Regions from separate parts of the Bacillus sp. 5RYD7K genome, predicted to be linked through region 3. Evidence: riboswitches for the same ligand, from Rfam matches in the RefSeq annotation. Region 3 holds a riboswitch; each other region holds the start of a gene.
What was found. Region 3 has a riboswitch for S-adenosylmethionine ahead of mtnK (S-methyl-5-thioribose kinase). Riboswitches for the same ligand answer to the same signal wherever they lie in the genome.
Positions count from the first base shown of each region.

Region 1: it holds a riboswitch for S-adenosylmethionine, as region 3 does, so the genes downstream of both, ACQE26_RS17835 (methionine biosynthesis PLP-dependent protein) here and mtnK (S-methyl-5-thioribose kinase) in region 3, are expected to answer to the same signal.
Region 2: it holds a riboswitch for S-adenosylmethionine, as region 3 does, so the genes downstream of both, ACQE26_RS05180 (5-methyltetrahydropteroyltriglutamate--homocysteine S-methyltransferase) here and mtnK (S-methyl-5-thioribose kinase) in region 3, are expected to answer to the same signal.
Region 4: it holds a riboswitch for S-adenosylmethionine, as region 3 does, so the genes downstream of both, ACQE26_RS14375 (2-hydroxyacid dehydrogenase) here and mtnK (S-methyl-5-thioribose kinase) in region 3, are expected to answer to the same signal.

Region 1 is NZ_CP191200.1:3,652,949-3,660,778, forward strand. Features, by position in the region: gene ACQE26_RS17820 (tRNA-Val4) at 1-233, shown strand, start outside; tRNA gene ACQE26_RS17825 (tRNA-Val) at 479-551, opposite strand; gene metC (cystathionine beta-lyase) at 691-1,866, opposite strand; gene ACQE26_RS17835 (methionine biosynthesis PLP-dependent protein) at 1,859-2,980, opposite strand; SAM riboswitch class I at 3,050-3,175, opposite strand; gene ACQE26_RS17840 (esterase family protein) at 3,350-4,072, shown strand; gene ACQE26_RS17845 (YjcG family protein) at 4,097-4,612, shown strand; gene ACQE26_RS17850 (GNAT family N-acetyltransferase) at 4,617-5,048, shown strand; gene ACQE26_RS17855 (AbrB/MazE/SpoVT family DNA-binding domain-containing protein) at 5,208-5,441, shown strand; gene ACQE26_RS17860 (ABC transporter ATP-binding protein) at 5,442-6,179, shown strand; gene ACQE26_RS17865 (ABC transporter permease) at 6,172-6,894, shown strand; partial or broken gene ACQE26_RS17870 (subclass B1 metallo-beta-lactamase) at 6,933-7,040, opposite strand; gene ACQE26_RS17875 (hypothetical protein) at 7,062-7,316, opposite strand; gene ACQE26_RS17880 (ATP-dependent helicase) at 7,437-7,830, shown strand, end outside.
Region 2 is NZ_CP191200.1:1,026,109-1,032,744, forward strand. Features, by position in the region: gene ACQE26_RS05175 (putative RNA methyltransferase) at 1-844, shown strand, start outside; gene ACQE26_RS05180 (5-methyltetrahydropteroyltriglutamate--homocysteine S-methyltransferase) at 879-2,015, opposite strand; SAM riboswitch class I at 2,094-2,180, opposite strand; gene ACQE26_RS05185 (LURP-one-related/scramblase family protein) at 2,265-2,741, opposite strand; gene ACQE26_RS05190 (hypothetical protein) at 2,844-3,011, opposite strand; gene pepT (peptidase T) at 3,590-4,822, opposite strand; gene galE (UDP-glucose 4-epimerase GalE) at 5,016-6,032, shown strand; gene ACQE26_RS05205 (DUF4352 domain-containing protein) at 6,079-6,618, opposite strand.
Region 3 is NZ_CP191200.1:3,503,626-3,511,455, forward strand. Features, by position in the region: gene ACQE26_RS16985 (pyridoxal phosphate-dependent aminotransferase) at 1-866, opposite strand, end outside; gene ACQE26_RS16990 (carbon-nitrogen family hydrolase) at 959-1,738, shown strand; SAM riboswitch class I at 1,831-1,985, shown strand; gene mtnK (S-methyl-5-thioribose kinase) at 2,096-3,280, shown strand; gene mtnA (S-methyl-5-thioribose-1-phosphate isomerase) at 3,287-4,348, shown strand; gene ACQE26_RS17005 (methylated-DNA--[protein]-cysteine S-methyltransferase) at 4,590-5,087, opposite strand; gene ACQE26_RS17010 (PAS domain-containing sensor histidine kinase) at 5,084-7,303, opposite strand; gene ACQE26_RS17015 (acyltransferase family protein) at 7,559-7,830, shown strand, end outside.
Region 4 is NZ_CP191200.1:2,809,938-2,817,767, forward strand. Features, by position in the region: gene ACQE26_RS14360 (hypothetical protein) at 1-56, shown strand, start outside; gene ACQE26_RS14365 (hypothetical protein) at 102-386, opposite strand; gene ACQE26_RS14370 (molybdopterin oxidoreductase family protein) at 467-2,521, opposite strand; SAM riboswitch class I at 2,668-2,760, shown strand; gene ACQE26_RS14375 (2-hydroxyacid dehydrogenase) at 2,882-3,883, shown strand; gene ACQE26_RS14380 (FGGY-family carbohydrate kinase) at 3,902-5,380, shown strand; gene ACQE26_RS14385 (RbtT/DalT/CsbX family MFS transporter) at 5,418-6,665, shown strand; gene ACQE26_RS14390 (hypothetical protein) at 6,696-7,457, opposite strand; gene ACQE26_RS14395 (DUF948 domain-containing protein) at 7,522-7,827, opposite strand.

The DNA of each region.
Region 1 (7,830 bases), 150 kb from region 3:
ATGAAGCTGATGAATACTTGAAAATGATTCAAGACGTATTGGATGGTTCTTCTGAAGAATATGAGATTCAACTAAATACAACCATTGCATATATAAAAGAAGATCAAACAGTCATAGAACACCTTTATACAGAAAATGAAAACGATAGAAGCTCCATGGAGACAGAAAAATTCAAAAAACTTATACTCGACTGGAGAGACAAGATCCCCCAAAGGTATAAGAGTGATGATTAAAACTTTAGGTCCCTTGAAATTCAAGGGACCTTTTTATTACCTTAATACCGCTTCAAGTTTCACTTTGTTTTCGATCCGCAGTTACTATCTGGAGAACTCATAAGGAACGGTCTGACGAATTTTCGGTTTTCAGTGCATAATAGCTATCAATGCCATTTCCTTGCCCTTCTTACTGGAATCATGTAAGCCTCTAGAGCCGTTTCAATAAAAAGTAAAAAACCCTTGCTACGCAAGGGTTTTGGCTATGATTCCGACTGGGCTCGAACCAGCGACCTCTACCCTGTCAAGGTAGCGCTCTCCCAGCTGAGCTACGGAATCATGATATGTATGTGTTACTGGGAATGTTGTTGTCTCTCTGACATTTATAATTATATATCCTGCTCAGCCATTCGTCAACACTTTTTTTATCTAAAATAAAAAAAGGGCGCGTCGCAAAAATTGACGGCGCCCTTTTCGTTTATGATCTGACTTTGGCGGGAGTTATTTTTTTCAATGCCTGTTCGAAGTCGCGTTCTAAATCTTCGGCGTTTTCGACTCCGACGCTCAGGCGCAGAAGGCCGTCTGTGATGCCGCGTTTTTCCCTTTCCGCTTGCGGCATGGCGGCATGCGACATGGCTGCAGGGTATGAGAGAATGGATTCAACGGCGCCGAGGCTGACCGCAAATACCGGAAGAGATACATGTTCGACCAGCTTTTTGACGGCTTCTTTGCTTTCCAGTTCAAAGGACAGGACGGCGCCCGCTCCGCTCGCTTGTCGTTTATGAGTGTCGGCTCCCGGGTGTCCGGCAAGCCCCGGATAATAAACGTTTTTGACGGCGGGGTGCCCGTCAAAAAAGGCAGCCAGCCGTTCAGCCGTCCGGCTCGCTTTTTCCAGTCTGACCTGCAATGTTTTTAATCCGCGCAGCACGAGCCAGCAATCCTGTACGCCGAGCACCGCTCCAAACGAGTTTTGCAGCTTATACAGCTGATTGCCGAGCTCTTCATCCTTGACGGCGGCAAGGCCTGACAGCACATCGCTGTGGCCGCTTAAAAATTTCGTCGCGCTGTGAAGCACGATATCTACGCCGAAATCAAGCGGCCGCTGCAGTGCAGGCGTCATGAAAGTGTTGTCAAGGTATGTCAGACAGCCGTGTTCTTTTGCCAGCTCGACGACGGCTTTAATGTCCGTGATGCCGAGCGTCGGGTTTGACGGTGTTTCCATATAGATGGCTTTCGTATTCGGCCGGATGGCGCGGGCAACCGCTTCTGTGTCCGTCATATCGACAAAGGTGTGTTCGATTCCGAAACGGGACAGCACTTCTGTCACCATGCGGAATGTTCCGCCGTACACATCCTCCGTGACGAGAACATGGTCGCCTTGGGATAAGAGCAGAAACGCCGTCGAAATCGCCGCCATTCCGGAGCTGAAAGCAAAACCTCTCGTTCCGCCTTCAAGACCTGCGATCGTTTCTTCAAGCGCTGTTCTTGTCGGTGTGCCGGAGCGGCTGTAATCATATGTTCCGAATTCTTCAAAGGAAGACTGATGAAATGTGGAAGCATGCTGAATCGGCACACTGACGGCTCCGGTAGCTCCGTCTGTTTTAAATGGATTGTGCACGAGCTGGGTTTCCAGCGTCCAATTTTGATTACTCATACGACACGGCCCCCTCTTTTACTTGCTGTAATGCCTGCTTTACATCCCGCTTCAAATCTTCTGCATGTTCAATTCCCACTGAAAATCTCAGCAGGCGGTTGCAGACGCCGTTTGCGATACGGATATCTTCCGGAATGTCCATGTGCGTCTGTGTCGCGGGGTATGTAATAAAGCTTTCCACCCCGCCGAGACTTTCTGCGAAACAGATCGTTTTCAGCGCCTTTAAAAATGGATTGACCCATTCCTCTTTTTGCAGCCTGAAAGACAGCATTCCGCCTTTTCCGGGATATAACACGTCGGCGATTTCTTCTTCCTGTTCTAAAAATGCTGCAAGTTCACGGGCGTTTTCTTCATGACGCTGCATTCTGAGCCCGAGTGTTTTCATCCCTCTCATTAAAAGCCACGAATCAAACGGCGGGAGAACGGCTCCGATCGCATTTTGGTGATTAAACATGATCTCGCCGAGCTCTTCATCCTTTACGACAGCAAGACCGGCAAGAAGATCATTGTGCCCGCCTAAATATTTTGTGGCGCTGTGAATGACGATATCGGCTCCCAGTTCAAGCGGGCGCTGGATGACCGGGGTATAAAACGTATTATCGACAATTAAAAGCAGGCCGGCTTCTTTCGTAATCCGGGCAATTTTTTCAATGTCGGCCTCCTGCATTAACGGGTTTGTCGGCGTTTCAACAAATACCGCTTTCGTATTTTCCGTTATTTTGGAGCGTAAACAGTCTTCATCGCTGAAATCATCGTAAATAAAGCTTAAGCCGTATTTTCTCCATTCATTTTCAAACAAACGGTATGTGCCTCCGTATAAATCGGAGGATACAATCAATTCATCCCCGCTTTTAAATAAAGCCATAATCGTTTGAATGGCTGCCATTCCCGAGCTGAAAGCAAAGCCTCTTGCACCGTTTTCCAACACGGCGATGGCGTCTTCAACGAGCTGGCGTGTCGGGTTTTTCGTGCGCACGTAATCAAAGCCTGTAGATTCTCCTATTCCTCTATGTCGGTAAGCGGTGGACAGATAAATCGGCGGACTGACCGTTCCCGTTGCTTCTTCGCTTCTATTTCCAATTTGGGCTAATTTTGTTTCGACATGCTGCGTCATCAGTAAGCACCATCCTTTTTCAAAAATAAAAAAGCTCCCTCTTCATAAGAAGAAGGAGCTTTTCTCTTCCTCTTATCTTCCAAGCATGTGAATCGCTTGCTGGATTTAGCACCTTGGCACTTTGCCTTCCCGCGGCAAAGCAAACCGGTTGCTGAGGTTTCAAAGGGCCAGTCCCTCCACCTCTCGTGATAAGAATATTGTTTTGTATTTTCTGATTGTTCTATATTAACGCACTATAAAATGGATTTCAACAACTTTTTAATTTTCTGAACTCTCGCAAGAAGTGCATCTGAAGAAAGAAATTTCTAATAATTCATGGTACAATAGGGAAAAACCATCAAGACAAGAAGCGGCCTGGAGGAATGCAAAGTGGCACCGAAAACCGGAATCATTCATGAGAAAAAACTTTTCTCTCATGAGCTTGAAGAAGAAATGACCGTTCTGGTCTACCTGCCCAACACTTACTCCCCTCTGTATAAGTATCATACGGTCATCGCCCAGGACGGCCATGATTATTTCAGATTAGGGAGAATCGGGCGGCAGGCGGAAGAGCTCATGTCAAAAGGGGAAATTGACCGCTGCATCATTATCGGCGTCCCATATAAAAATGTGCGGGAGCGAAGAAACACATACCATCCCGAAGGCTCTAAGTTCGCCTCATATAAACGGTTTATCGCAAATGAGCTCGTCCCTTTTATCGACAAAGAATACCCGACTTATCAAGTCGGATACGGCCGCACCATGATCGGGGATTCCCTCGGCGGAACCGTCTCGCTCATGACGGCGCTTGACTATCCGAACATGTTTGGAAACGTCATCATGCAGTCTCCGTATGTTGACGGGCACGTGCTGGATGCCGTCCGGCAGTCGGAAGACCTCAAACAGATATCCGTTTATCATCAAATCGGAGAAAAAGAAACCGACGTCCATACGACGGACGGCCAGGTGCTTGATTTCACCGCGCCGAACGAAGAGCTCAAACAGCTGCTGGAAAGCAAACAGTCTGAATACACGTATGAAACCTTTGACGGGGATCATAAATGGACATACTGGCAGCCGCTCATCACGCCGGCGCTGAAAAAAATGCTGTAACCATTCATTAAGGAGGGAACTTTCATGAAATACGGTATTGTTTTATTTCCATCAAAAAAATTACAGGATCTCGCAAATTCGTACCGGAAACGCTACGACCCGAGCTACGCGCTCATACCGCCGCATCTGACGGTAAGAGATCCGTTTGAAGCGACAGAACAGGAAATCGAGCAGATCGTATCACAGCTGAGACAGACGGCGAAAGAGTCGCACCCGCTCGTTCTGAAGATCACAAAATACAGCTCGTTTTCTCCTGTGAATAATGTGATATATATGAAAGCGGAGCCGACGGAAGAATTAAAAACCCTGAGTGAGAAATGCTATTCAGGAGCATTATCCGGTAAGCCGGAATACAGCTTCGTTCCGCATGTCACGGTCGGCCAGAAGCTGTCGTCAGATGAACATTCCGACGTACTCGGACAGCTGAAAATGCAGGACATTTCCCACGAAGAAGTCATTGACCGTTTTCACCTGCTCTATCAGCTGGATAACGGCTCATGGACTGTGTACGAAACATTTTTATTAGGCGGAGGAGAATAACTGTTTGGAAGCCATCGTTGCAAAAACTGAAAAACATCTGAACGACGCTTTTTTCGTCAGAAAAGAGGTCTTTGTTAAAGAGCAGCACGTTCCGGAAGAAGAGGAAATTGATCAATTCGAAGACGCGTCAGAGCATATTGTCATTTATGACGGCGGTCAGCCGGTCGGAGCCGGCAGATGGCGCTTGAAAGACGGGCGCGGAAAATTAGAGCGTATCTGCGTGATGAAAAGCCACCGCTCTCTCGGTGTCGGAGCCATCATTATGCAGGCGCTTGAAAAAGCGGCGGCCGCCCAGGGCGCCGGCAGCTTTATCCTACATGCGCAGACGCAGGCGGTTCCGTTTTATGAAAAACAAGGGTACCGCGTCACATCCGGCGAAGAATTTCTTGATGCCGGCATCCCCCATCTGGAAATGATAAAGGAACACAAACGATAAAATCAAAAGCACTCCTGTTGATATGGCAGGAGTGCTTTTTTATGAAAATATTACTTTTTCATGAATTTTATTGAATTTTATGGAAGGTTGATGTATGTTTAGTATACGAAGTATTACAATTCATACAAAAAATACAATTCTCACAACGGAGGGATACACATGACAGCACCTAAAGGAAAGCATATATTCGGGACCGTTAAAGTTGGCACAAAAGGCCAGATTGTCATTCCTAAAGAAGCAAGAGATGTTTTTGATATAAATCCCGGGGACTCACTGCTTATGCTCGGGGATGACCAGCAGGGTATCGCACTTGTAAAACAAGAACTCTTTTTCGAATTTGCAAAAGATATTTTAAACGCAAAGCCAATCGATGCAGATGGCGAGGATGAGTAAATGCACGCGATTGAGCTGAAGCAATTAACGAAACATTATAAAGAAACCGCCGCCGTTGACCGCCTTGATTTTTCAGTTGAAAAAGGAGAATTTTTCGCTTTACTCGGTGAGAACGGAGCCGGAAAAACGACATTAATCAGCATGCTCTGCGGCCTCCTTTCTCCGGATGAAGGTGATGCATCAGTGCTCGGCTTCAGCATTTTGACTGATTTGGATAAAATTAAACCGAAAATGAATATATCTCCGCAGGAAACAGCCATTGCCCCTCATTTAACCGTACGGGAAAACTTAGAGTTTATAGCCGGAGTCTATGGAATTCCCAAAAAAGAAGGAAAAAAAAGAACGGATGAGATGCTCGAATTGTTTCAATTAAAAGAGAGAGAAAGAGCAAAAACAAAAACATTATCAGGCGGAATGCAGCGCCGGCTCAGCATCGCCATGGGCATGATTACAAAGCCGGATATTTATTTCTTAGATGAGCCGACATTAGGGCTGGACGTCCGTTCACGCCGCGAGTTGTGGAAAAATCTTGAGGCATTAAAGGGGGACATGACGATTATTTTAACGACACACTATTTAGAAGAGGCCGAAGCCCTGGCAGACCGTATTTGCATTTTAGAAAATGGGACATTAAAAGCACTGGGTACGGCGGAGGCTCTGAAAAAGCAAACTCATTCAGCCACATTTGAGGATGCCTTTTTAGCGATTTGTGACGGGGAGGCGGGTCTTTATGCTTGATTTCGCCATACGCAACCGAAAAGAGATTTTTCGTGATCCCCTATCTATCATCCTTGGAATCGCACTGCCTGTTATTCTATTGTTTCTGTTTACGGCGATTGAGAAAAATGCGCCGCTTGACACCTTTAAAGTCCAGCATTTAGCACCCGGGCTCATTGTTTTCAGCTTTGCTTTCCTTACGATGTTCTCTGCATTGCTGATCGCAAAAGACAAACAGACTGCCCTTCTGACCCGTTTGTTTGCTTCCCCTTTAAAAACAGCCGATTATGTTGTCGGTTATGCACTGCCGATGCTGCCGCTGGCCGTTTTACAAATTGTCATTTGTTTTACCGCAGCAGCGGCTGCCGGTTTGTCAGCCGAATGGATCAATCTTCTCGCCGGTATCGCTGTACTGCTGCCGATTGCGATGATGTCCGTTTTCTTCGGTTTATGTTTAGGTGCTGTGTTTACGGACAAACAAATTTCGGGTATCGGAACGATTTATATAACACTCGTGCAATTTCTGGGCGGAGCTTGGATGGATGTCAATCTGCTCGGTGAGACGTTCAAACATATCGCTTATGCCTTGCCGTTTGTCCACTCGATCGAGCTGGCTCAGGAAGTCATATCTGGAGATTATTCTTCATTTCATCAGCATGTTTGGCCGATAGCGGGATATGCCGTTTTGGCGCTTGCACTTGCTTTCCTTTGTTTTATGAAAATCAGAAAGAGATAAAAAAGGCCGGCACTCCGTAATGGGAGCGCCGGTCTTCTTTATTGCTTTTCTTTCAGGAGACTTATCGTATGAGGCAGCAAACGGTCATCTCCCGGGCTGCCATGGCCCGGAACGACAATACTGATATCTTGATATCTTTTCATCACTTTGATATTTTCCGGGTTTTTTCACACGTATTGATTAATCAATCGGCCTTTTCCCATAATTTGCGGCAAGCGGGAAAGAGAGCGCTTACGTTTTTCCTCATGTACGTTCTTTTCTGCGGCTGCGGTGTTTTCCTGGCGGCGCTCCACCTCTCTGTACAGCCTGTCATTGGCGAGGGCGGCCGCTTTCGTAATGCCGGCGTAATCAGGCCTATAACCCGCTGTCCGGTTTGCGTATTGAGTATACTGCTGGTTTTGAATCCGTCCTGCATAAATCATATGTACCCCTCCCCTTCGCTTTTCATTTCCCTTAATCTTACTTTTTGAAACGCGGTTCTTTTGTTATGATATTCTTTGTCTATCAAATGGATGAACACCTTTTAATGGGAGGACCCCTTTTTGAAATGCGCCCGACTGAATAACCGAACGATACATTTACATACATATTCTAGAGAACATTACCAATTCCTTTTTGAAGAAGCTCAGAAAGGAAATATTTTTTGCGCACATTGTGACCAGCCCGTCTTCATGCGGCTTTCGATTTTAGAGCAGCCGGCATTTTATCACCGGCAAAAGGGAGACTTTACTGCCTGTGAAAAAGCATGCGCGGCCAAGGAGCCAAAAGCGGAGAAGGAAAAGGAAGAGTATAAGGAAGCCGGCATGTTCCGCCTGCCGAAAGGAAAAGCGATTTCAGAGAATCCGAAACCGATCGTCTCAGAATGGAAAAGCCCGAAAAAAGTGCCTGCAGCCGAGCCGTTTTCCCCAACATCTGAAGCGGCTGATACATCGCTGT
Region 2 (6,636 bases), 1.5 Mb from region 3:
ATCATGCCAGTCCGTATTCAGGTGTCCGCTATGCCGTACGGCCATGGCGGTCTCCCAAAATCAAAGCTTGATATGCGGAAACGGGCATACATTTGATATATCAAAACAAGGATATGTGAATTTCCTCAATAAAGCGGTCAAAACACGCTATGACAGGCAGCTGTTTGAAGCGAGACGCGAGCTTTTTGACAGCCGGGAGTTTTTTGCGCCGGTTCAAAAAGAGATCGCCGGCATCATCAGCCGTACGCAATCTCCGCAAAAACAGGCGGCGGTATTGGATGCGGGATGCGGAGAGGGCTCTCATTTAGCCGCCGTATGCCGATTGCTGCAGCCCGCTTTTTCTGTGACGGGAATCGGCATTGATCTCTCGAAAGAAGGTGTGCTGCATGCGGCAAAGGGCTTCGGGGATCAAATGGTTTTTGCCGTCGCTGATGTGGCGGATGCGCCGTTTGCCGACAGCTGTTTTGATGTCGTGATGTCTGTTTTATCACCTTGGAATTACAAGGAATGCAGCAGGCTTTTACAAAAGGGTGGCACAGTCATTAAAGCGGTGCCGCGGCGTGATTATTTGAAGGAAGTAAGGGAATTCTTTTTCGGAAACAGTCCCCGGCGGAATGACACCGCTGATTCAGCGGCCTGCCGTTTCCAAGCGGGCTTTCAAACCTTTGAGCGCAAACGGCTGCGTTACACGAAGACGTTATCGCAGCCTGATCTTGAACGGCTTGTGAAAATGACGCCCCTAACATGGAAATGTACTGAAGAAAGCATTCAGCGGTTTATCGGCCGAAAAGCGGCTGATATCACGATAGATATCGAAGTTTTAATCGGGACCGATCCGCTGTAAAACGGAAAAGACACGCTATTAGCGTGTCTTTTTTTTATTTCCAGACTTCACCGGCAATATCGACGACATGGCGCAGTTTTGCCCATTGCTGTTCTTCTGTGATCAGGTTTCCTTCCTCAGTGGAAGCGAATCCGCATTGCGGGCTGAGGCAAAGCTGATCCAGGCTGACATATTGAGAAGCTTCTTCAATCCGGCGTTTAACCGCGTCCTTGTCTTCGAGATCGCCGTGTTTCGACGTAATCAAACCGAGCACAAGCTGAAGATCAGAGCGTTTGACATAACGGAGCGGTTCAAAGCCGCCGGAGCGGGAATCATCATATTCCAAGAACAATCCGTCAAGGTCAAGCCCGTCAAAAATCGTTTCCGCCGCCGCATCATATCCGCCTTCAGCCGTCCATGTGGACTGGAAGTTGCCGCGGCAGATATGCATCGTAACCTTCAAGTCGGCAGGACGATCCTTAATGGCGTCATTAATAGAAGCTGCGAACAGCCTGCGCAGCTCATCCGGCGTCGTTCCGAATGCTTCAATCTGGCGAAGCCCCGCTTCCGATAAGAAAACGGCCCATGCGGTGTCATCGAGCTGAAGATAGCGGCATCCGGCGTTATAGAAAGCTTGAATCGCTTTTTTATACGCCTTTGATACATCATGCTGAAATTGTTTGTAATTATTCTGATACGCTGCTTTTTCCAATTTTCCGCGGAAAAACAGCATATTCGGGCTTGGAATCGTCATTTTTGGAACAGCATCGCCGGCAATGCTGTGAAGAAATTTATAATCTTCGAGCATCGGATGCTGAGAAAAATCAATATCTCCCGTTACTTTAATGCCGCGCGCTTTCGTCTGTACATTGTGAAACTGAATGCCGCTATCTGGCGTAAACGCTTCGACGCCGTCTAAGTTTTCGAGAAAATCAAAATGCCACCAGGCCCGGCGGAATTCGCCGTCAGTCACGACATTGAGGCCGGTTTCTTTCTGCTTTTTCACGCTGCGGATGATTTCTTGGTTTTCGATTTCGCGCAGCTGTTCTGCCGAAATCTCACCCGCCGCTCTTTGCAGGCGGGCTTGCTTCACAGCCGCCGGCCGGAGCAGGCTTCCGACCTGATCCGCGCGAAACGGCGGGTTTTTTCTAAGAAGAGTGTGCAATGGTTGTTCTGTGTTTTGCTGTGACATGAACGATTCCTTCTTTCCTCAATGAAATATAAAAAGCTCTTCCCTTGGATAGGGAAGAGCTTGCGTCCGCAAATCTCAACCTTATCTTCAGGATTTAGCACCATTCTGCTGAACAGCGGTTGCCGGGTATCATAGGGCCAGTCCCTCCACCTCTCTTGATAAGGAAATATGCTATTTTTCAGAATAAACTGTAATACTCTTAATCTTAGTATATTATCTTATATTGTCAATATATTTCGATAAATATTTTTATTTATCACCCTCAAATAGAATCATATCTATTACGATTGCGATCGCAAGACAAAGAACAATATCCTCTTCATTTTCAATCTCCAAATGATAAGAATCGCCCCAGCTCATCCATGATTTGGTGACGGTCATCCGGTTTGATTTCCCGTCTGTCACTTGAAAATTCCGTCCCCACACATCGCCGGTAATATCCCAGCCGACTCCGGAAATTTCAAATTTCGGTTTGAAAAACGTCATTTTCTTGATGACTTGGCATACAGGCTTGCCGCCGACGGAAATTTCGTAACGGGGAACGAGCGACATCAGTTTCTGACTGACGCTGGCGAGCGTGCGGCCGTCCAAATCAGTCAGCTTCAGTTCATCACCGAAAGAAAACAGCTTTCCTTCCACATTGTAGACTTCTTTTCCGCTTTCAAGAAACACTTGAAACCGATTCTTAAACGTAAACATCCGCTCTTTGATATAAAAATGATACATAAAAAAACTCCTTTTTTATGTTGTACGTAAAAAGGAGACGGATGGTTTCATATTGGAGGGGTGCACAAAAAAAGGCTGCCGATTTTGCGGCAGCTGTCGTTTTTATGATAGCGGCATCCGGCGTTTCTGACGGATCGCATTTAAATCAATGATGTTATTCGTGTCGGCAGCTGTCACCAGCGGGCTTGTCTTTGGCGTTTTCCGGCGGTTGTCCTTACTGAAAGAGAAAACCAGGTATCCTGTCAAAGCAGCAAAAATAAGTAGCATCATTTTACATACCTCCCAAAAAAAGTTTTGGTATTATTATTGTACGAAAAAACAAACGAAAAGTATTCAAACAATTGTCACTTTTTTAAAAAATAAAGACATTTTCCGTAAAAATGACTATGATCTGCAGTGGATTTTGCTCTTATTGTGGTTCTATAGATTGTATCGGCTGCTGAGTGATGATCGTTTATATAACTTTTCGACTATTTTTTGGCAGTGCCGAATTAACTAATACAGTGTTTTCGTTTGCCTTGTGTTATTCAGTACCCTAAAAAATCCTGGGATATGCAAAATAACTGCTTCTAACGGAAGATTATGATTTGATAACGCTTTCCTTATTTTTTGTAAGAAAACGAGATGTTATCTTACAAAAAATCGTCTGAACATTTTCCGCAGCTTTTTAAAAGGGTTCGATTTCGTCTCCAGAACGCGGGGGTCTTTTAAGGTTTTTTTCAATTCTCTTGCTACAGTGCCTCTTGCCATAGTCTTCACTCCTTCTTTCCATTTCATACCTTATATACGGAAAGAAAGAAGGAAAGGTTTCATGTGAAAGAAAAAAACCAAAGCAGGGAGCTTTGGTTTTACGCGCGTTCTTCAAACAGCCTGGCGATCTCAACAATGACGTTTACCGCCTTTTCCATATGGTCGACGGAAATGTATTCATATTTTCCGTGGAAGTTTTCGCCGCCCGTGAAGATGTTCGGTGTCGGCAGTCCCATGTAAGAGAGCTGTGATCCGTCGGTTCCGCCCCGGATCGGTTCGATAATTGGTTCGATGCCGAGGTTTTTCATGGCTTGATAGGCGATGTCGACAATTTCTTTGACCGGTTCGATTTTTTCTCTCATGTTGTAATATTGATCATGCAGTTCAAGCTTGATGCTTTCCTTGCCGTATTTAGCCGCAAGCGCGTCGGCGGTTTTCTGCATAAATTCTTTTCGTTCTGTAAAGCGGTCTCTGTCAAAGTCTCTGATGATGTACGACAGGGCGGCTTCAGAAACGTCTCCGTTCATTGAATTTAAGTGATAGAAGCCTTCATACCCTTCCGTATATTCCGGCGCTTCTTCTTTCGGCAGCGCGTGATGAAATTCCATCGCGATTTTTGAAGCGTTGACCATTTTGTTTTTCGCCGTTCCGGGGTGAACGCTTTTTCCGTAACAAGTAAGCTTTGCGGAGGCTGCATTAAAGCTTTCATATTGCAGTTCTCCGAGGGGGCCTCCGTCTATCGTGTAGGCGAATGCGGCGTTGAAGCGGCCGACATCGAATTTGTGAGGCCCTCTGCCGATTTCTTCATCCGGCGTGAATGCGACCCGGATCGTCCCGTGTTTGATGTCCGGATGGTTGATCAAGTACGCCATTGCCGTCATGATTTCGGCAATGCCCGCTTTGTTGTCGGCTCCGAGCAGCGTCGTGCCGTCGGTTGTAATCAGCGTCTGGCCTTTATAGCGGGAAAGCTCCGGGAACTGCTCAGGCGACAGGATGACGTTGAGTTTGTCATTCAGAACGATATCATGTCCGTCATAGCTTTCAATAATCTGAGGATTCACATTTTTTCCGGTGAAATCAGTCGCTGTATCTACGTGGGCCAGAAAACCGATCGTCGGCACGTCTTTATCCGTATTTGCCGGAAGAGTCGCCATGACGTATCCATTGTCATCGATTGTGATTTCTTTCATGCCGATCGACTTTAATTCATCTGCCAGCATGTTGGCCAATGTGAGCTGTCCGGGGGTGGATGGGCAGTTTTCATTGTTTTCGTCAGACTGTGTATCGACTTTTACATAAGAAGTAAAGCGTTCAATGATTTCGTTTTTCATACCGTCATCTCCTTTGTCTTATCTTACCATGTGCGGGGGAGGGATTTCTATTTCACAACCCGTTTGAATTACGCGAATGAAAACAAAATATGAAGAAACGATGACTAAACGATTAAACTTTCTGAAAATGGATGATAGAGGAAGAAAAAACCGATATAATATGGTCAATTCATTCAATAGGGAGGCTTTCTTCATGGCGATTTTAGTGACAGGCGGAGCGGGTTATATCGGAAGCCACACATGTGTCGAGCTGTTAAACAGCGGCTATGACATCGTGGTTCTGGATAATCTGTCAAATAGTTCACCGGAAGCATTGGAGCGTGTGAAAGACATTACCGGAAAAGGGCTTGTGTTTTATGAAGCGGATCTCCTTGACCGTGACGCCGTTCACCGGGTGTTTGCTGCAAATGAGATTGAAGCCGTCATTCATTTTGCGGGTTTAAAAGCGGTCGGTGAGTCTGTGGCTGTTCCGCTCCGTTATTATCATAATAATCTGACGGGGACGTTTATTTTATGTGAAGCCATGCAGGCACACGGTGTGAAAAAAATCGTCTTCAGCTCATCAGCGACGGTTTACGGCGTTCCGGAAACAACGCCGATCACCGAAGATTTTCCGTTAAGTGCGACCAATCCTTACGGGCAGACCAAGCTGATGCTGGAACAGATTTTGCGCGATCTGCATAAGGCGGACCCTGAATGGAGCATTGCGCTGCTCCGCTACTTTAATCCGTTCGGCGCGCATCCGAGCGGCCGGATCGGAGAAGACCCGAACGGCATCCCGAATAATTTAATGCCGTACGTCGCCCAAGTCGCTGTCGGCAAGCTTGAGCAATTGCAGGTGTTCGGCAATGATTATCCGACAAAGGACGGCACCGGCGTGCGGGATTACATCCATGTCGTTGACCTTGCCGAGGGCCACGTCAGAGCGCTTGAAAAGGTGCTGGACACAACGGGCGCCGACGCCTATAATCTCGGCACGGGAAGAGGCTACAGCGTTCTTGAGATGGTCAAGGCGTTTGAAAAAGTATCGGGAAAAGAAGTGCCGTACCGTTTTGCCGACCGGCGCCCGGGAGACATTGCCGCATGCTTCGCAGACCCGGCAAAAGCGAAGGCAGAATTAGGCTGGGAAGCAAAGCGAGACCTTGAAGAAATGTGCGCCGACTCATGGAAGTGGCAGTCCTCCAATGTGAACGGGTATCAAAAGGTGTAAAAGGAAAGAGACCTTCAAATGGCGAAGGTCTCTTTTATTACGGTCATTATTTAACTTTTACTTCAACATCGTTGCTGAATTTTAATTTCCAAGTGCCTTTAGAGTATGCGTTTTTATCAACTTCAAAGGCTTTTACGTCAGTAACTTTAATGTTCGGGTTCAAGTCACTTAAAATTTTACTGTTGTCTACTTTTGTTTCTGTTGCATAGCTTGAAGAAGCATCAATATCTGAATCATAGGATGTTCCTTTAGAATCTACTAATTTCGCTCTTGGAATGGAGAAAGAGCTTAACGGCTTGTTTGACACATTTTTAACTGTGTATTGAACAGCTACGATAACGCCGCCGTCAGACGCTTTTTTCTCGACAAATTGAGAGCCTACTGAATCTCTTTTTTCCACTTTCGTCACAGTAACTTCTGTTTTTTCAGTTTTAACAGTGTCACCGATGTTATACAGTTTTTCCTTGGACTCCGCAGCTTTTGAGGACGCAGTTTTAGATGATGAAGATCCGCCTCCGCCGCCGAGATTTACGAGAATGATAATAACCACTACTGCCAGAAGCAATGTGATGATTTTATGTCTCATAAAAAAGTTTCTCTGATC
Region 3 (7,830 bases):
TGATCCGCCAAAAGAGCGGCGGCTGCCGCCTGCTGCGCCGCGGGAAATAGGCTGACAAACATATGATCTTGATAAAGGTTGATCGCTTCGATGACAGACGCGTTTCCGACGGCAAATCCGACCCGCCAGCCCGCCATGTTATACGTTTTGGACAAAGTATAGATTTCAATCCCCGTTTCTTTTGCGCCTTCTGTCTGCAAAAAGCTCAGCGGTTTATGCCCGTCAAAACCGACGGCCCCGTATGCGAAATCATGAACGACACAAATGCCGTTTTGTTCCGCAAAGCTGACCGTCTCCTCGAAAAACGCCTTTGTTGCCACAGCACCGGTCGGATTATTCGGATAATTGAGATACAGCAGCTTCGCCTCGTTCTGCACCGTTTCAGGAATTGCGCTGTAATCGGGGAGAAACCCTCTATCTTCCGTCAGCGGCATCATTTCCATTTTCGCTTTCGCAAGGGCGACCCCCGACCAGTAGTCAGGATATCCGGGATCAGGCACAAGAATGGTATCTCCCGGGTTCAAAAGACATTGCGGAAGCTCAACAAGCCCCGCCTTGCCTCCGAACAGCACGGCTACTTCCGTTTCCGGATCAAGCGTCACCCCATACTCCCTTTCATAAAATTCAGCCGCGGCTTTTTTGAAGCTGTAAGCGCCCCGGAATGATGAGTATTTATGATTTTCCGGCCTTTCGACGGCGCGCTTCATTTCTTCAACGATATGCTGAGGCGTCGGCTGATCGGGGTTTCCCTGTCCTAAATTGATGATGTCTTTGCCTTCTTTCAGCTTTTGATTGACCTTTTGCACCAAAGATGCAAAAAATTGTTCCGGCAGCTGTTTGAGTACATCTGAGACTTCAAAGTTCATATTTTCACCTTCTAAAAATGTCTTGAAATGATAGTCCATCATCATATATGGTTAAATAAAAAAAGTAAAGAGAAACTTGAGGTGTATAAAAAATGAAATGGACCGTTTCCTGTTTGCAATTTGATATTTCATACGGAAATCCTTCAGAAAACTTCAAAAAAGCAGAAACTTTAATCGAGCAAGAAAGCCGCCATGCTGATGTCATCGTGCTTCCTGAGCTGTGGACGACCGGCTATGATCTCACACGGCTTGACCAGCTGGCGGATGAAAACGGCAAAGTTTCGGAACAATGGCTTAAAAAAACGGCCAAAGCATACAACGTACACCTCGTTGCCGGATCTTTTGCGGTCAAAGAAGGCGAAAACGTCTATAACACTATGTACATCGCAGATAACAGCGGGCAGATCGTGAAGCGGTATCAGAAAGCCCATTTGTTTCAGCTGATGGACGAACATCTGCATTTGGCGGCAGGAAACAGTGACGGTTCCTTTGAGCTTGACGGTGTCAAGTGCGCCGGGCTGATCTGCTATGATATCCGGTTCCCCGAATGGATCAGGAAGCATACGTCCCAAGGAGCGAATGTCCTGTTTATCTCTGCGGAATGGCCTCTGCCCCGCCTCGATCATTGGCGGAGTCTGCTTGTCGCCAGAGCCATTGAAAACCAATGTTTTGTCGCGGCCTCTAACTGCACGGGGTCAAATCCCGATAATGAATTTGCCGGCCACAGCCTGATTATTGACCCGTGGGGCCGGATTTTAGCCGAAGGAGATCAGACGGAAGGCGCAGTCCGGGCGGAAATCGATGTTTCAGAAAGCGCGTCCGTACGCGAGACCATCCCGGTATTCAAAGATTTGCGGCGTGATTTATATTAATTTTCAAAAAAATGTTGACAAGAATATCCGGCACCTGCTAATATTTTCATCAACTGATTAATCCGAATTGTGATACAAATCAATATATTTTTCTCTTATCGAGAGTTGGGCGAGGGATTGGCCTTTTGACCCCAACAGCAACCGACCGTAATTCCATTGTGAAATGGGGCGCGTACATTTTGCGCCGAGACGATTGTCTCATAGGGCACGGTGCTAATTCCATCAGATGTTATCTGAGAGATAAGAGGCGGACTGCACTGTTTCGGCCTCCTTCTCTTTCAGAGAAGGAGGCTTTTTTTTCGGGCGTATTCTCCGTCACGATCTCTTACTGCCACTACATAATTGGAGGGTAAATCCATGTCTGCAACTAAAACAAGTCTTTATGAACAATTAACGGAAAGCTCCGCCGCAGCGTTAGCTGTGAAGCTCGGCTTATTTCAAAGCAAAAGCACTCTCACATGCCGTGAAATCGGTGACGGCAATTTAAATTACGTCTTTCACGTTTTCGATAAAGAAAACAAAAAGGGACTGATTATCAAACAGGCGATTCCTTATGCGAAAATCGTCGGGGAAAGCTGGCCGCTTACGATTGACCGGGCGAGAATCGAAAGCAGCGCCCTCATCCGCCAGGGCGAACACGTGCCCCATCTCGTTCCGGCCGTTTACTATTCCGATACTGAAATGGCGGTCACGGTAATGGAAGACCTTTCGCATCTGAAGATCTCAAGAAAAGGACTGATGGAAGGAAAACATTATCCGAATTTATCAGCCCATATCGGTGAGTTTCTGGGAAAAACGCTCTTTTACTCATCCGATTATGCGCTTGATGCGAAAGTAAAACAGCAGCTCGCAAAGCAGTTTACAAATCCCGAACTTTGCAATATTACAGAAAGGCTTGTGTTTACAGAACCGTTTTTCGACCATGAAACAAACGATTTTGAAGAGGAGCTGCGCCCATACGCAGAAAAAATTTGGAACAATTCCCGGCTGAAAGAAGGCGCTGATGAATTGAAAGCCGTCTTTCTGAATTCCGCGGAAACATTGGTTCACGGCGATCTGCATACGGGAAGCATCTTTGCCGATGAACATGAAACAAAGGTCATTGATCCCGAGTTTGCTTTCTTCGGACCGATCGGCTTTGACATCGGCCAATTTATCGCAAATCTGCTGTTAAACGCCCTCAGCCGGGACGGTGACGACAGACAGCCGTTATATGACCACACCGCCGCCGTATGGGACACATTTGTAGAAACATTCAGTGAAGCATGGGAGAAAGACTGCCTGCCTTCCTGCAGACACCTGCTGGAAGATACACTGAAAAACGCGTTTGAGGAAGCGGTCGGTTTTGCGGGATGCGAACTGATCCGGCGCACGATCGGGCTCGCCCATGTGGCTGACTTGGATGAAATCACTCCGTTTGATAAACGAATTGAACGGAAGAAGCTGGCGCTTGAAATCGGCGCCTATTATATCGAAAACAGAAAAGAACTGAAGCATATCACTGAGGTTCTGGATCAATTTAAGCTCCGTGTAAAGGAATGATGCAGCATGACAAATGAATTTGCCATCCCCCGTTCCGTGGAATGGAAAGAAACACACATCCGCATTTTAAATCAGCAAAAGCTCCCTGATGTCACTGAGTATGCGGATCTTGAAACAAAGGAAGATGTATTCGACGCGATTGTCACACTGAAAGTAAGGGGCGCTCCGGCCATCGGTATAACTGCGGCGTTCGGACTCGCGCTTGCCGCCAAATCGTTTGAAACCCGCGATCTTTCTGATTTCCGCCGTCAGCTCGCCGATGTCAAAGCATATTTAAACAGCTCAAGACCGACTGCCGTCAATCTCGCTTGGGCGCTTGACAGACTGACGGATTCCATCAGGAATGCAATCTCAATCAATGAAGCGAAGACAACACTCGTTCATGAAGCCATTCAAATTCAGATTGAAGATGAAGAAACATGCCGGATGATCGGCCAAAATGCGCTGCACCTTTTTAAAAAAGGCGACCAGATCATGACCATCTGCAATGCGGGTTCAATTGCCACAAGCCGGTACGGTACGGCGCTTGCTCCCTTTTACTTAGCGAAACAAAAAGACCTCGGCCTTCATATTTACGCATGTGAAACAAGGCCCGTTCTCCAAGGATCGCGGCTGACGGCGTGGGAGCTGATGCAGGGCGGGATTGATGTCACGCTCATTACTGACAGCATGGCCGCCCATACAATGAAGGAAAAACATATTTCAGCAGTCATTGTCGGCGCTGACAGAATTGCTAAAAACGGAGATACGGCCAACAAAATCGGAACGTACGGCCTCGCGATCTTGGCAAACGCCTTTCAGATTCCGTTTTTTGTGGCCGCACCGCTTTCGACATTTGACTTGCAGATTGAAAACGGCGATCAGATTCCGATTGAAGAAAGAGATCCGGATGAAGTCAGACAAATCTCCGGCATACGCACCGCTCCCGAAGATGTGCCGGTCTTCAATCCGGCCTTTGACATCACACCGAGCAGCCTGATTTCAGGCATTATCACCGAGAAAGGAATTGTGACGGGTTCTTACACGGAAGAAATTGAACAATTATTCGCAGACTGCCAGCTGAGCTGAAAAACCGCTGATGATGTTGCCTCAGGCAATGTCAGCGGTTTTTTTGTCTGCATAATGTCATCACTTCATCTTTTTGGGCGGCTGAAATCAGATGCATTTTAAAAAACAGCTCTGCATAACCGGCTATCTTTTGCGGACGGCTCATTTTCATCAGGCTTCGTCCTCCTTTTTCATCAGACCAACTTTTTTTACTTAATAAAATGATATGTCGGACGTGAAAAAACGGAACGTGCCATATGCTTTATTTTTCTTTATAGGATATTTGTTCGATGTTCAGCAGCGCCGCTTTTACATCTGTCTTCGTGCCCGCGTATCCCGTTAAGGCGCTGTTTTTGCCGATTACCCGATGGCACGGGACAAAAATCGGCAGCCGGTTGCGTTTATTGGCCTGTCCGATGGCGCGCACCGCTTTCGGCTTGCCGATAGCTTCAGCTACATCACCATAGCTTCGTGATTCACCGTAAGGAATCATCGCCAGCGCGTTCCATACCTTTTCCTGAAAGAATGTGCCTTGTTGTTTCAGAGGCAGAGAGAAATGCTTTCTCTCTCCGGAAAAATATGATGTCAGCTGCTGTTTCGCCTCCGACAGCAAATCGGTTTCGCACGATTTCACGCCGGGCGTATCTTTCCGCCATTCCTCAAAATCTTGCCCGGTGAGAAACAGGCCGGTAATAAAGCCATCTTCCTCCGTCAGGCTGACCGTTCCAAACGGTGCTTTCACACTTATAAAGCAGATCATTCGCTGCTCCTTCTTTCTTCGGTATTCTGCCGGATCGGAAGCGTCAAATGAAAAACCGTGCCCTTCCCTTCTTCACTTTCCACATGAATGCGGCCCTGATGCTCTTCGATGATTTTATAACTGACCATGAGACCGAGACCCGTCCCCCTATCTTTTGTCGTGTAGAATGGCTCGCCCAGACGTTTTAATTTGTCTTCAGAAATGCCTGTTCCTTCATCTTGAAGGGATATCAGAATGTGGTCCTTACCAGAAGGCTGGATCGTCACGTAGATATTGCCGCCGCCCGGCATGACTTCAATGGCGTTTTTTAAAATATTGATAAACACCTGTTTTAATTGATTCGGCTCACAGTAAATCGGCGGGATGTTCCCGGTCTGGTTCAAATGGATCTGCACATTGACAAGATTGGCCTGGGCATTCAAGAGATCAGCCGTGTCTTTCATAATCTGCGTCACGTCTTTTTCTTCATATAATATTGCCTGAGGTTTCGCTAAAATTAAAAATTCGGTAATGATAGACTCGATGCGTTTCAATTCTGAGGTAATGACGTTAAAGTACAGGGAATATTCACCTTCAATACTTCCTTGCAGAAGCTGAATGAACCCTTTCAGCGCAGTCATCGGATTTCTGATTTCGTGGGCGATGCCGGCCGCCAGCTCCCCTACGACGTGAAGAGTGTCGGATTTCCGCAGCCTCTCCTCAAGCTCTTTGGCCTCGGTGACATCTTTAAAGATGGCCAGGTTCATATTTTGAATGATATTCCTTTTGAAGGAAAATTCCAATTTGCGGCTGTCACTGCTGCTTAACAGGAAGGGGATTTCATTATCCATTCCTTCCAGATCGATCTTTTTGGCGGGTACACCCGCGTTTTCAATTTCAAATAAAGAAAGAATATCCGGAACGGTATGCGCTCTCAGCTCATCATCCGGCATGCCGAGTATACGGCTTGCGAGAGGATTCGCGTCAATTATGCGGAATTGGTTGTCAAACAAGACTTTTCCGTCCATTGAGCCGTTGAATACTTTTCTGAATTTCAGCTCGCTTTCCCGCAATTCTTTTTCCATCCGCTTACGATCGCTGACATTTCTTAAAATGGTTAAATGCTGGCCTTCGAGTATGGTTCGTTTTGATGTGAACTCAAGCTCTTTGTACTGGCCGTTTGCCATTTGAAACAGCATCTCTGCCCGGATTTCCCCGTATTTTTCATATTTCTTCTTAATCTGCTTGTATTTTTTCTGCGGATCAACGATAAACGTACATAAATTCGTTTCCGTCAGCTTATCCATCGGCAGCTCGAAAATACGGCACGCCGACTCGTTTGCTTTGGCAATTTTTCCGTCATCATTCCAAATGACAATCGCGTCCATGGCGTTTTCAAAGATTTCGCGGAAGCGCTCTTCGCTTTTAAAAAGTTTCAATTCCATCGACCGTTTCTCCGTTATGTCTCTCATAATAGACATGTAAAACCCGCTGATTAAGTTAGACGTAATCGTAAACTCAAACAGCTTCTCCTCGCCCGACCGAAGCTTGACCGGCAGTTCTCCTTTGGCGTTTCCTTTTCTCCGGAGGGTGTCCCAGATTTCTTTCAGGTGCTTTTTGTTTTCTCCGTCGGTAAAATGGCGGAGCGACAGATGGGACAGTTCATTCTGGCCGATCTCAAAGCTTTTGCAAAAAGAGAGGTTCGCATCAATAAACCCGCCGTCCTTATCAAACAGCACGATGCCGTCGACAGCTCTGTCAAACAAATCTTTGAACAGCTGCTCGTTCATAGAGAATTCACGCTCTAAGATTTTTTTAGAGGAGATATCCCTCATGACCACAAAAAAATAATCCTCCCCAATTCCGTCTCTGGCGAGGAATTCAATGTATTTCGTCGCGCCGCTGTCAAGCTTAATCGGCACCTCTTTCCACAGATAGCCCTTTTTCAAAAATTTTTTCACGGCCTTATTCAGTTCTTCCTGAGGCACGGAATATAAAAAGTCCAGAACGGAGCGGTTCATGAGGCGCTCTGCCTCAATCTGCATCATCCGGGCCGCGGCCTCGTTCGCCTGGACGATTTTCATTTCCTTATGGCATATAAAAATGGCATCAAGCGTGTTATTCATAATCACATGATACCGGTTCAAATCACTCTTCAGGCGGTCATTTTCCTCCTTCAGCCGCTTCAGCTGCTCTTTCAGCGACTCCTTTGTCTGCAAATCCAGAGTTTCAGCCATTCAGTACACTCCTTCTTCAAAAACCTATCCTTCAATATTTCTACAAAATACCTCATCTTCCTTCATTCGCCCTATACATTTCAGAAAATTTCAATGATATGACAAGTTAGAGTCTTTTTCTACGATCCTTACCTCCCCGTTACATCATCCTAACAATCCCTTTTTTCCTCCTTCAATTTTTTGTTTTTTATTTTAAAATGAACATCATCAGGAAATAATCATGCAGTGGATGATTTTTGAAGAGAAGGTGATGCTATGACAAAATCGCGAGACAGTTATTTTGACAACGCCAAGTTTATCTTGATTTTTCTGGTGGTGTTCGGCCATATCCTCCGGTCATTTATTAACGGAAATGAGTTTATGCTCCATCTCTACAAATTCATTTATACTTTTCATATGCCGGCCTTTATTCTGGTTTCCGGCTATTTCGCAAAAAACTTTAAGCGGAAAGGTTATGTAAAAAAGCTGGCTGTGAAGCTGATTATTCCGTACCTGATTTTTCAGGGCATCTACTCGGTTTTTTACTA
Region 4 (7,830 bases), 690 kb from region 3:
AGAACGATATCTCTCGTATGTTTGGGGTTGAAGAGAGGCAGGGCGGCAAATCTTAATGAACGGGAAGAGAAGAACTCTCTTCCCGCTATTCACGGCAGCTGTTATTCTTTTTCCAGCATGGAAGTCAGCCATTCTCTTAATGCAGTTTTCTGTACATACCGCTTTCCGTTTCTGGTGATATGCGGAATGTCGGAAGTGTCAGGCACGATATGTTTTGCTTCTTCCTTAGTCACGCCTAAATAATAGCCAATATAATAGTGTAAGTCTTTTTCTTTAATGAGAATTTGGTCAGTGTGTTCATGAGGATCAGGTGATTTAAAGTTTTTTAATCCGTCTCCTATGAAATATCCGGCTAAAGCGATGCCAATGCCGGTAATGATATCCATACAGCAAACCTCCAATAAAAGTCATTATGTTTTATACGGTCTCCGCCGAAAGGATTCACCTTCAGTAAGAGCGGGGGAGCTTATTTTTGCTTTCCGATCTTTTCCACCTGCACCTTTCCGGAGAAGAAAACAGCGCCTCCGCCCATATCTGCAAGCCGATCGGGAGTGAGTGAATTGACCAGCTGTTTTTTATCATCCGCGTCGGCCCAAAGACCTTGGCTGACTGCAACGCCGGGAAGCACCTGTTCGCCGACTGAAGCTGTCAATTCACATTCGCCGCGGTTGTTCCAAATTCTCACGGTTTCCCCGTCTTCGATGTTCCGGCGCTCAGCATCTTTTGTATGAATAAAAAGCTTTGGCGCTTTTTCCAGTTTTACGTGTTTTTCATTATTCGAAAATGTCGAGTTTAAAAAGTTATGATTCGGTCCCGGGACAAATAACAGCGGGAAATTATCATCACTCTCAAGAGGGATGTGCGTCGGCAGCGCCGGATAACCGTCCTGTTTCATCTTTTCAGAATATAACTCAATTTTTCCGCTCGGTGTCTTGAGCTTGCCCGGAAAAAGCGGTTTTTTCCGTTTCGCTCTCATGAAAGAATGGGATGAAAGCGAATCGTAATCAATATCCTCGATATACGGATTGGCGGGAAAGTCCAGCGCCTGTCTGATTAATTCTTCATCGGAATCCTGAAGCTCCTGCTCGGTAAAGCCCATCGCCCCGGCAAGCAAACGGAACACTTCCGTATTCGATTTGCTGTCCCCATATGGTTCGATCACCGGTTTTTGCAGCTGAATAAAATGGTGCCAGTAAGACGTGTAAAAATCCGTGTTTTCAAAAGCAGATGCAGCAGGGAGAACGATATCCGCATATTTGGCGGTTTCCGTTAAAAACAGATCGTGAACGACTGTAAATAAATCGTCCCGCTGCAGGCCTTTTCTGACTTTATTCGCTTCCGGCGCAACTACCGCGGGATTGGTTCCGTAAATAAACAAGGAGCGCACGGGCGGTTTTGTTTCTAAAAGAACGCTTCCGAGCCTGTTCATGTTAAATGATCTTGGCTTCCTGCCGTAAAGCAGATCAGGCCGCTGGAGCGCTTGTCTGTTATAGTTTAATACCGCGCTGTTGTGCTTGATTGCGCCTCCCCCGGTGCGGAGCCACTGTCCTGTCACAGCCGGAAGGCAGGCGACGGTGCGGACGATCATACCGCCATTGTCATGGTGCTGAATGCCGTTTCCGATTCTGATAAGGGAAGGGGAGGTTTCCCCGTACATTCTCGCAAGGCGTCTGATATCGTCTGCTTTAACGCCTGTCATAACAGAAACCGTTTCCGGATCATACTGTTTGACATGCGCTTTTAATTCTTCACTGCCTTCGGTGTATTCTGTGAGAAATGCTTCATCGTGAAGGTTCTCGGCAAATAAAACATGCATGATACCGAGAGCGAGTGCGGCATCTGTGCCGGGGCGAATGGGAATAAACCAATCGGCAAGCCGGCCTGTTTGGTTCTTATGTACATCGATAACGACAATCTTAGCTCCTTTTTTCCGGGCTTTTTGAGCAATCATGACCTGATGCATATTCGTGCTGACGGCATTGATTCCCCAAAAAATAAAGAGCTTTGCATGTATGGTCTCTTCCGGGTCAGTACCCGCGCCTTCTCCCATTGTATAGTTATAGCCCTCAGATCCGGCTTTGCTGCAGATCGTCCGTTCGAGCTGGCTCGCCCCAAGTCGGTGAAAAAAACGGCGGTCCATTCCCTCTGCCGCCAGTTTTCCCATATTACCGTAAAAGCTGTACGGGAGAATGCTTTCCGCTCCTTCTTCGGCAATAAGCTCTTTCCAGCGCGCACTGATCGTATTGATTGCTTCGTCCCATGAAATAGGCGTAAACACGGCTTCACCTTTTTCGCCGATCCGTTTTAACGGGACGGTTAAACGTTTTTCATCATAAATGCGCTCAGCCATGTGTCTGACTTTGTTGCAAATATTCCCTGATGTGACGGGGTGATCCGGGTCTCCCTGAATGTTAACGATTTTTCCGTCCTTTTTTGTCACAAGTAAGCCGCATTGATCGGGACAGTCCAGTGAGCACACCGATTTAAAGACCCCGTTTGGCTGTTTTGCAGCAGAATTCATAGCCCATTTCTCCTCTTTTTTTATATTGTAAGCATTATAACATTTCGAAATAGATCGTCAATTCAGAAAAAAAGTGTTGACATCACGGAAAGACTTATCTATGATGAGTTTATTCTTTTAAAAGCCTGACAATTTCATCATTTTATTTTCTATCAAGAGAGGTGGAGGGACTGGCCCTATGAAACCTCGGCAACATTTATTGTGCCAATTCCAGCAAGCGTATGCTTGAAAGATAGGAAAGAATGGTCTATACATATTTGTGCGCTTCAAGCGGATAAAGACGGTATATGAATCTCTTTCCTTCTTCGGGGAAAGAGATTTTTTTGTGAAAAAATTTATGTGAAAAGGATGTTTTGCACCATGACGGTTTTAATTACCGCACCCTATCACGACGAGGGGCTGAAGGAGCTGACAGATCTGTTCGGGCGGACTGTGCACCTGCCGTGGAAGAAGCACGGCCGGGCCTATCGGGAAGATGAATTAATCTGGATGATTCAAGAGACAAACGCGTCGGGGCTTATTACCGAACTTGATGAGGTATCAGAGCGAGTGATTGATATATTGCCGGATTCCGCTTTTATCGGCGTCTGCAGAGGGATGCCGTCTAATGTGGATATCACGGCGGCGACTAAAAGAAATATCCCTGTCTTCTATACACCGGCCCGCAATGCCCAGGCTGTTGCTGAAATGTTTATCGGAAATGTCATTTCGTTTTTGCGCCACACGTATTCTTCTCATCAGTGGCTGAAGGACGGGAAGTGGAATGGTGATTATTTGCAGGCTTACGTCAAATTCAGGGGAAATGAGCTGACGGGGAAAACAGTCGGCCTGATCGGTTTCGGAGCTGTCGGACAGAGAATCGCCCGGCTGTTGACGGCTTTTGACTGCAAGGTGCTGTACTATGACCCCTTTGTCAATCATGAGAACCGGGAGTATGAAAAAACGACGATTGAACGGGTATTTTCTGAAAGTGATATTGTCTCCGTTCATTTGCCGCGCACCGATGAAACCATCGGCCTGATCGGCGCCCGGCATTTTCAATTGATGAAGCAAGAAGCTGTTTTTGTCAATACATCAAGAGCGGCGGTTACAGACAGAAAAGAGCTGCTGCGGGTGCTGAAAGAACGGCGGATTAAGGGAGCGATCCTTGACGTGTTTTATCACGAACCGCCTGAATCTTCTGATTATGAATTGATCTCTTTGCCGAATGTGTTAGCGACTCCCCATTTAGCGGGCGCAACATTTGAAGTGGAGGATCATCATGTGAAGATTTTAAATGAAGCGCTTTTCAAATGGAAACAAGATCAAACCTGCTCAATACGTGAACTTTATAACAAAAGAGAACTTGAGATGGAAGGATAGAAAAAGGAGGAGGCTGTAATGGCTGAACAAAAAGGCTACCTTGTATTTGACATCGGGACTGGGAATGCGCGAGTCGCGGTTGTGACTGCCGGCGGCGATGTGACAGCATTGGAAAGGGAAGACATTGAATATGTGACGGATCCGCTTTATCCGGACGGACGATATTTCTCACCGGAAGGGTTATGGAAGCAAATCAGCGCTATGGCAAGGAAGGTTATTGCCAAAAGCCCACATATTACATTAATCGGAATCACCTCAACAAGCCAGAGGCAGGGAATTGTTCTGATTAATAAAGATAAAAAGGCGTTTCTCGGTCTGCCCAACATTGATAATAGAGGGCGCGAATGGGAGGGAGAGATCGAGTTAAAAGAAGAAGTACATCAGCGCGCCGGACGCCTTCCGAGCGCTTTATTTTCCGCCATGAAACTTGTCGGGTTAAAAAAAAGACAGCCGTCATTATGGAAAGAAGTGAAGTACATCACAAGCATCAGTGACTGGGTGACATTTGAGCTGAGCGGTATTTTAAGCTATGAACCGTCACAGGCTGCTGAAACACTGCTGTTTGACGTAAGGAAAAAGGCGTGGTCAGAGAAATTATGCAACATCTTCGGGGTGCCTTCTGCCATTCTTCCTTCACTCGTCCGATCTGGGACGGTGGTCGGAATGTTAACGTTTAAGAAAGCGGCGGTTCTCGGTCTTTCTGAAAGAGTGCCTGTGATTGCAGGCGGGGGAGACACACAGCTTGCCATCAAAAGTGCAGATGCAAAGCCCGGAGATATCGTCATCGTATCCGGCACAACGACGCCGATTACAAAGATAACAGCGGAGACCGGAACCGAAAGTTTAGAGAATGCATGGCTGAATTGCCATACAGAAGAAGGTCAATGGCTTCTTGAAACGAATCCGGGTGTAACGGGACTCAATTATCAAAAATTAAAATCCATTTTTTATCCGAATGAATCCTACAGCGTCATGGAACGGGAAATCGCCAGTCTGCCGAAACATGATCAAGCTTGTGTTTCAGCGTTAGGCTCCTATTTATCGTCTGAGAAAAACGCACTCGCAAAAGGCGGATTTATTTTTGATGCCCCGCTGTCCCAAAGTTTAAGCCGAGCGCATTTTGTCAAAGCCGCTCTGATGGAAATCGCTTTTTCAATCAAATGGAACTATGAGGCGTTAACACAGGTGTCTTCCTTTTCACAAGATGATGTGAAGGTGTGCGGCGGCGGTTTCCAAAGTGATGCTTTGACGCAGTTTCTTGCTAACCTTCTCCAAAAGAAAATCTATAAGAGAGAAGGCTTCAGCCAGGCATCCGTAATGGGGGCGGCGATGATCTGCAACGAAGCTCTCGGTGTGAAAGAAGAACTTTCGAACCGCATAAAGGTAATTGAACCGGAATCGGATCAGACGGATCTCTTCCAATATGAAGAATGGAAACAGACGCAAAAATTATTTGCGCATTTTCAGCCCAGCGGTGAAAGCCTGACTTGGGGATGAGATGACAACATGAAAGATTGCTGAGGAGGAACAAAAAATGCTTAATAAAATAGGAATTCCGAAACAGCTTGCCTGGGGATTTTTAGGGGTCGTGCTGTTTATGATGGGGGACGGCCTTGAACAAGGCTGGCTCAGCCCGTTTTTAGTTGAAAACGGCTTGACGGTACAGCAATCAGCATCCCTGTTTACGGTTTACGGTATTTCTCTCGCTGTGGCGTCTTGGTTTTCAGGCGTCTGTCTCGAAGCCTTCGGCGCAAAGCGGACGATGTTTATGGGGCTGTTATTTTACGTTATCGGAACAGCCGCGTTTATCGCATACGGATTTGAAAATCTTAATTTGCCGGTGATGTATGTCACGTATTTTATTAAAGGGCTGGGCTATCCGCTGTTTGCCTATTCTTTTTTGACATGGGTGATTTACCGGTCGCCGAAAAGCAAGCTCAGTACGGCGGTCGGCTGGTTCTGGATTGCTTATTGCTGCGGCATGTTTGTATTCGGAGCCTGGTATTCTAGCTGGGCCATCAAATCTTTCGGCTATTTGAATACGCTGTGGAGTTCGATTTTTTGGGTATGCCTCGGCGCGTTTTTTGCTTTGATTTTAAATAGGGACCGCTTTGAAAAGAAAAAGGCAGATAAGCGGGAAAAGGCGCAGGAATTAATGAAGGGAATCACCATCCTTGCTGAAAATCCGCGCGTGCTCTCTGGGGGGATCATTCGGATCATTAACAGCATCGGTACATACGGATTTCCGGTATTTCTCCCAATGCATATGGCGCAGCACGGCATTTCTACAAATGTTTGGCTGCAGATTTGGGGCACGATCTTTCTTGGCAATATCGTCTTTAACTTAATCTTCGGCACAGTCGGCGATGCGTTCGGCTGGAAAAAGACAGTCATGTGGTTCGGGGGAGCGGGCTGCGGCATTTTTACCCTTTTATTATATTATGCTCCTGTTGTATCACATGGGAACTTGCTTTTCGTCAGCATTGTCGGCTTTATTTGGGGAGGGCTTCTGGCCGGATTCGTTCCGATCGGAGCTATCGTGCCGACAGCGGCGGGCAGCGATAAAGGTGCTGCCATGTCTGTGTTAAATCTGGCCGCGGGCCTGTCGGCATTTGTCGGACCCGCGCTTGCCTGGGCGTTTATCGGGCTTGTCGGCACACAAGGTGTAGTATGGATTTTCGCAGCACTCTATTTCGCAAGTGCAATCCTGACAAATCAAATTAAAATACCTGAAGAGAAAACGGCAAAACACGATAAATCATTGCCTGAATATGCTTCTTAACAGAAACGCCCCGAAGGCTCGGGGCGTTTTTTACAGCTTCTGAAGAAACCCGGCAAAGCGCTGAATTTGTTCACGTAACGATTGTTTGTTTTCGTGAAATTGTTTGAAACGATGTCCGTTTGCGCCGGACGGATGGGGGAAGCCTTCCAAAATGAATGCATGATTCATCCTCCCGTTCTTCTTCAGCATGCGGCAGGCGGATTCTGCTGCTTTACCGAGAGGGACGAGCAGAATGTCCTTTTTCATCATTTCTATTTCGTCCGGAAAATATTTCAGCGCATAACGGCTGAGAAGAGCTGACCTGCTGATGGGCGGCTGATGTCCCGTATAGTTTTTCTGTTGATAAAAAACAGGGTGTTTGATAACGGATGTCGTATGAAGCAGCCCCCGTTTTGCACCAAATAAACAGGATGAATTCTCAACTCGGAGGGCGGCCGGCAGACCGCATTCATTAAGCATTTCGATCATGTGCTGCCTCATGGAACCGGAAAGCCCGGCCGCTTTTTTTGTCTCATATGCTATCATCTCAAGAGATTCGCCGTTTTTTAAAAGCTGTGCCGCTGCTTTGTAAGCCCGCTGCATCTGAAAAAAACCGGGTGTAATTCCGGAGATGACAACTGCAGCATGAGGGTTGATATACTCATTATGAGGCGAATAATACATATCCAGATCTCCGTCTTTTGCTAAATGGAACTCCGGAGTCAGCAAATCCGATTTTGTAAATTCTCCCGAAGATGATAATGCTTTAAGCTGGCGCAAAAAATGTGCAAGCCGCTCACGATTGCAAATCATATTATGCCTCCTTGAACCCGCTCATTCTCTTAGTGTCAGCAAAAACGGCGGATGGCATGCAGGCTCATAAATCGCTTTTACCGGCGTTCCAGAGCATCTTCAGAACATGAGGCGTTCCTTTTGCTTCGGCAGCCGTCGTTTGCACGGCTGTTTTTTTAGTAAGAAAGTCTTCCTGCAGTTCTTTCTGCTTTTGTGATAACAGACGGGTTTCTGTTTTGATTTCTTCAACGGACGTCTGCATGGACGCTGCCGTGACGTTAATCTTCTTTATATCAGGCGCTGTCTTTCTTTTAAAACGCACGGCTGATACGGCTAAATAAACCAAGGCGGCAGCCGCAACGGCAGCACTGATATACAAAATGATAATCATCTG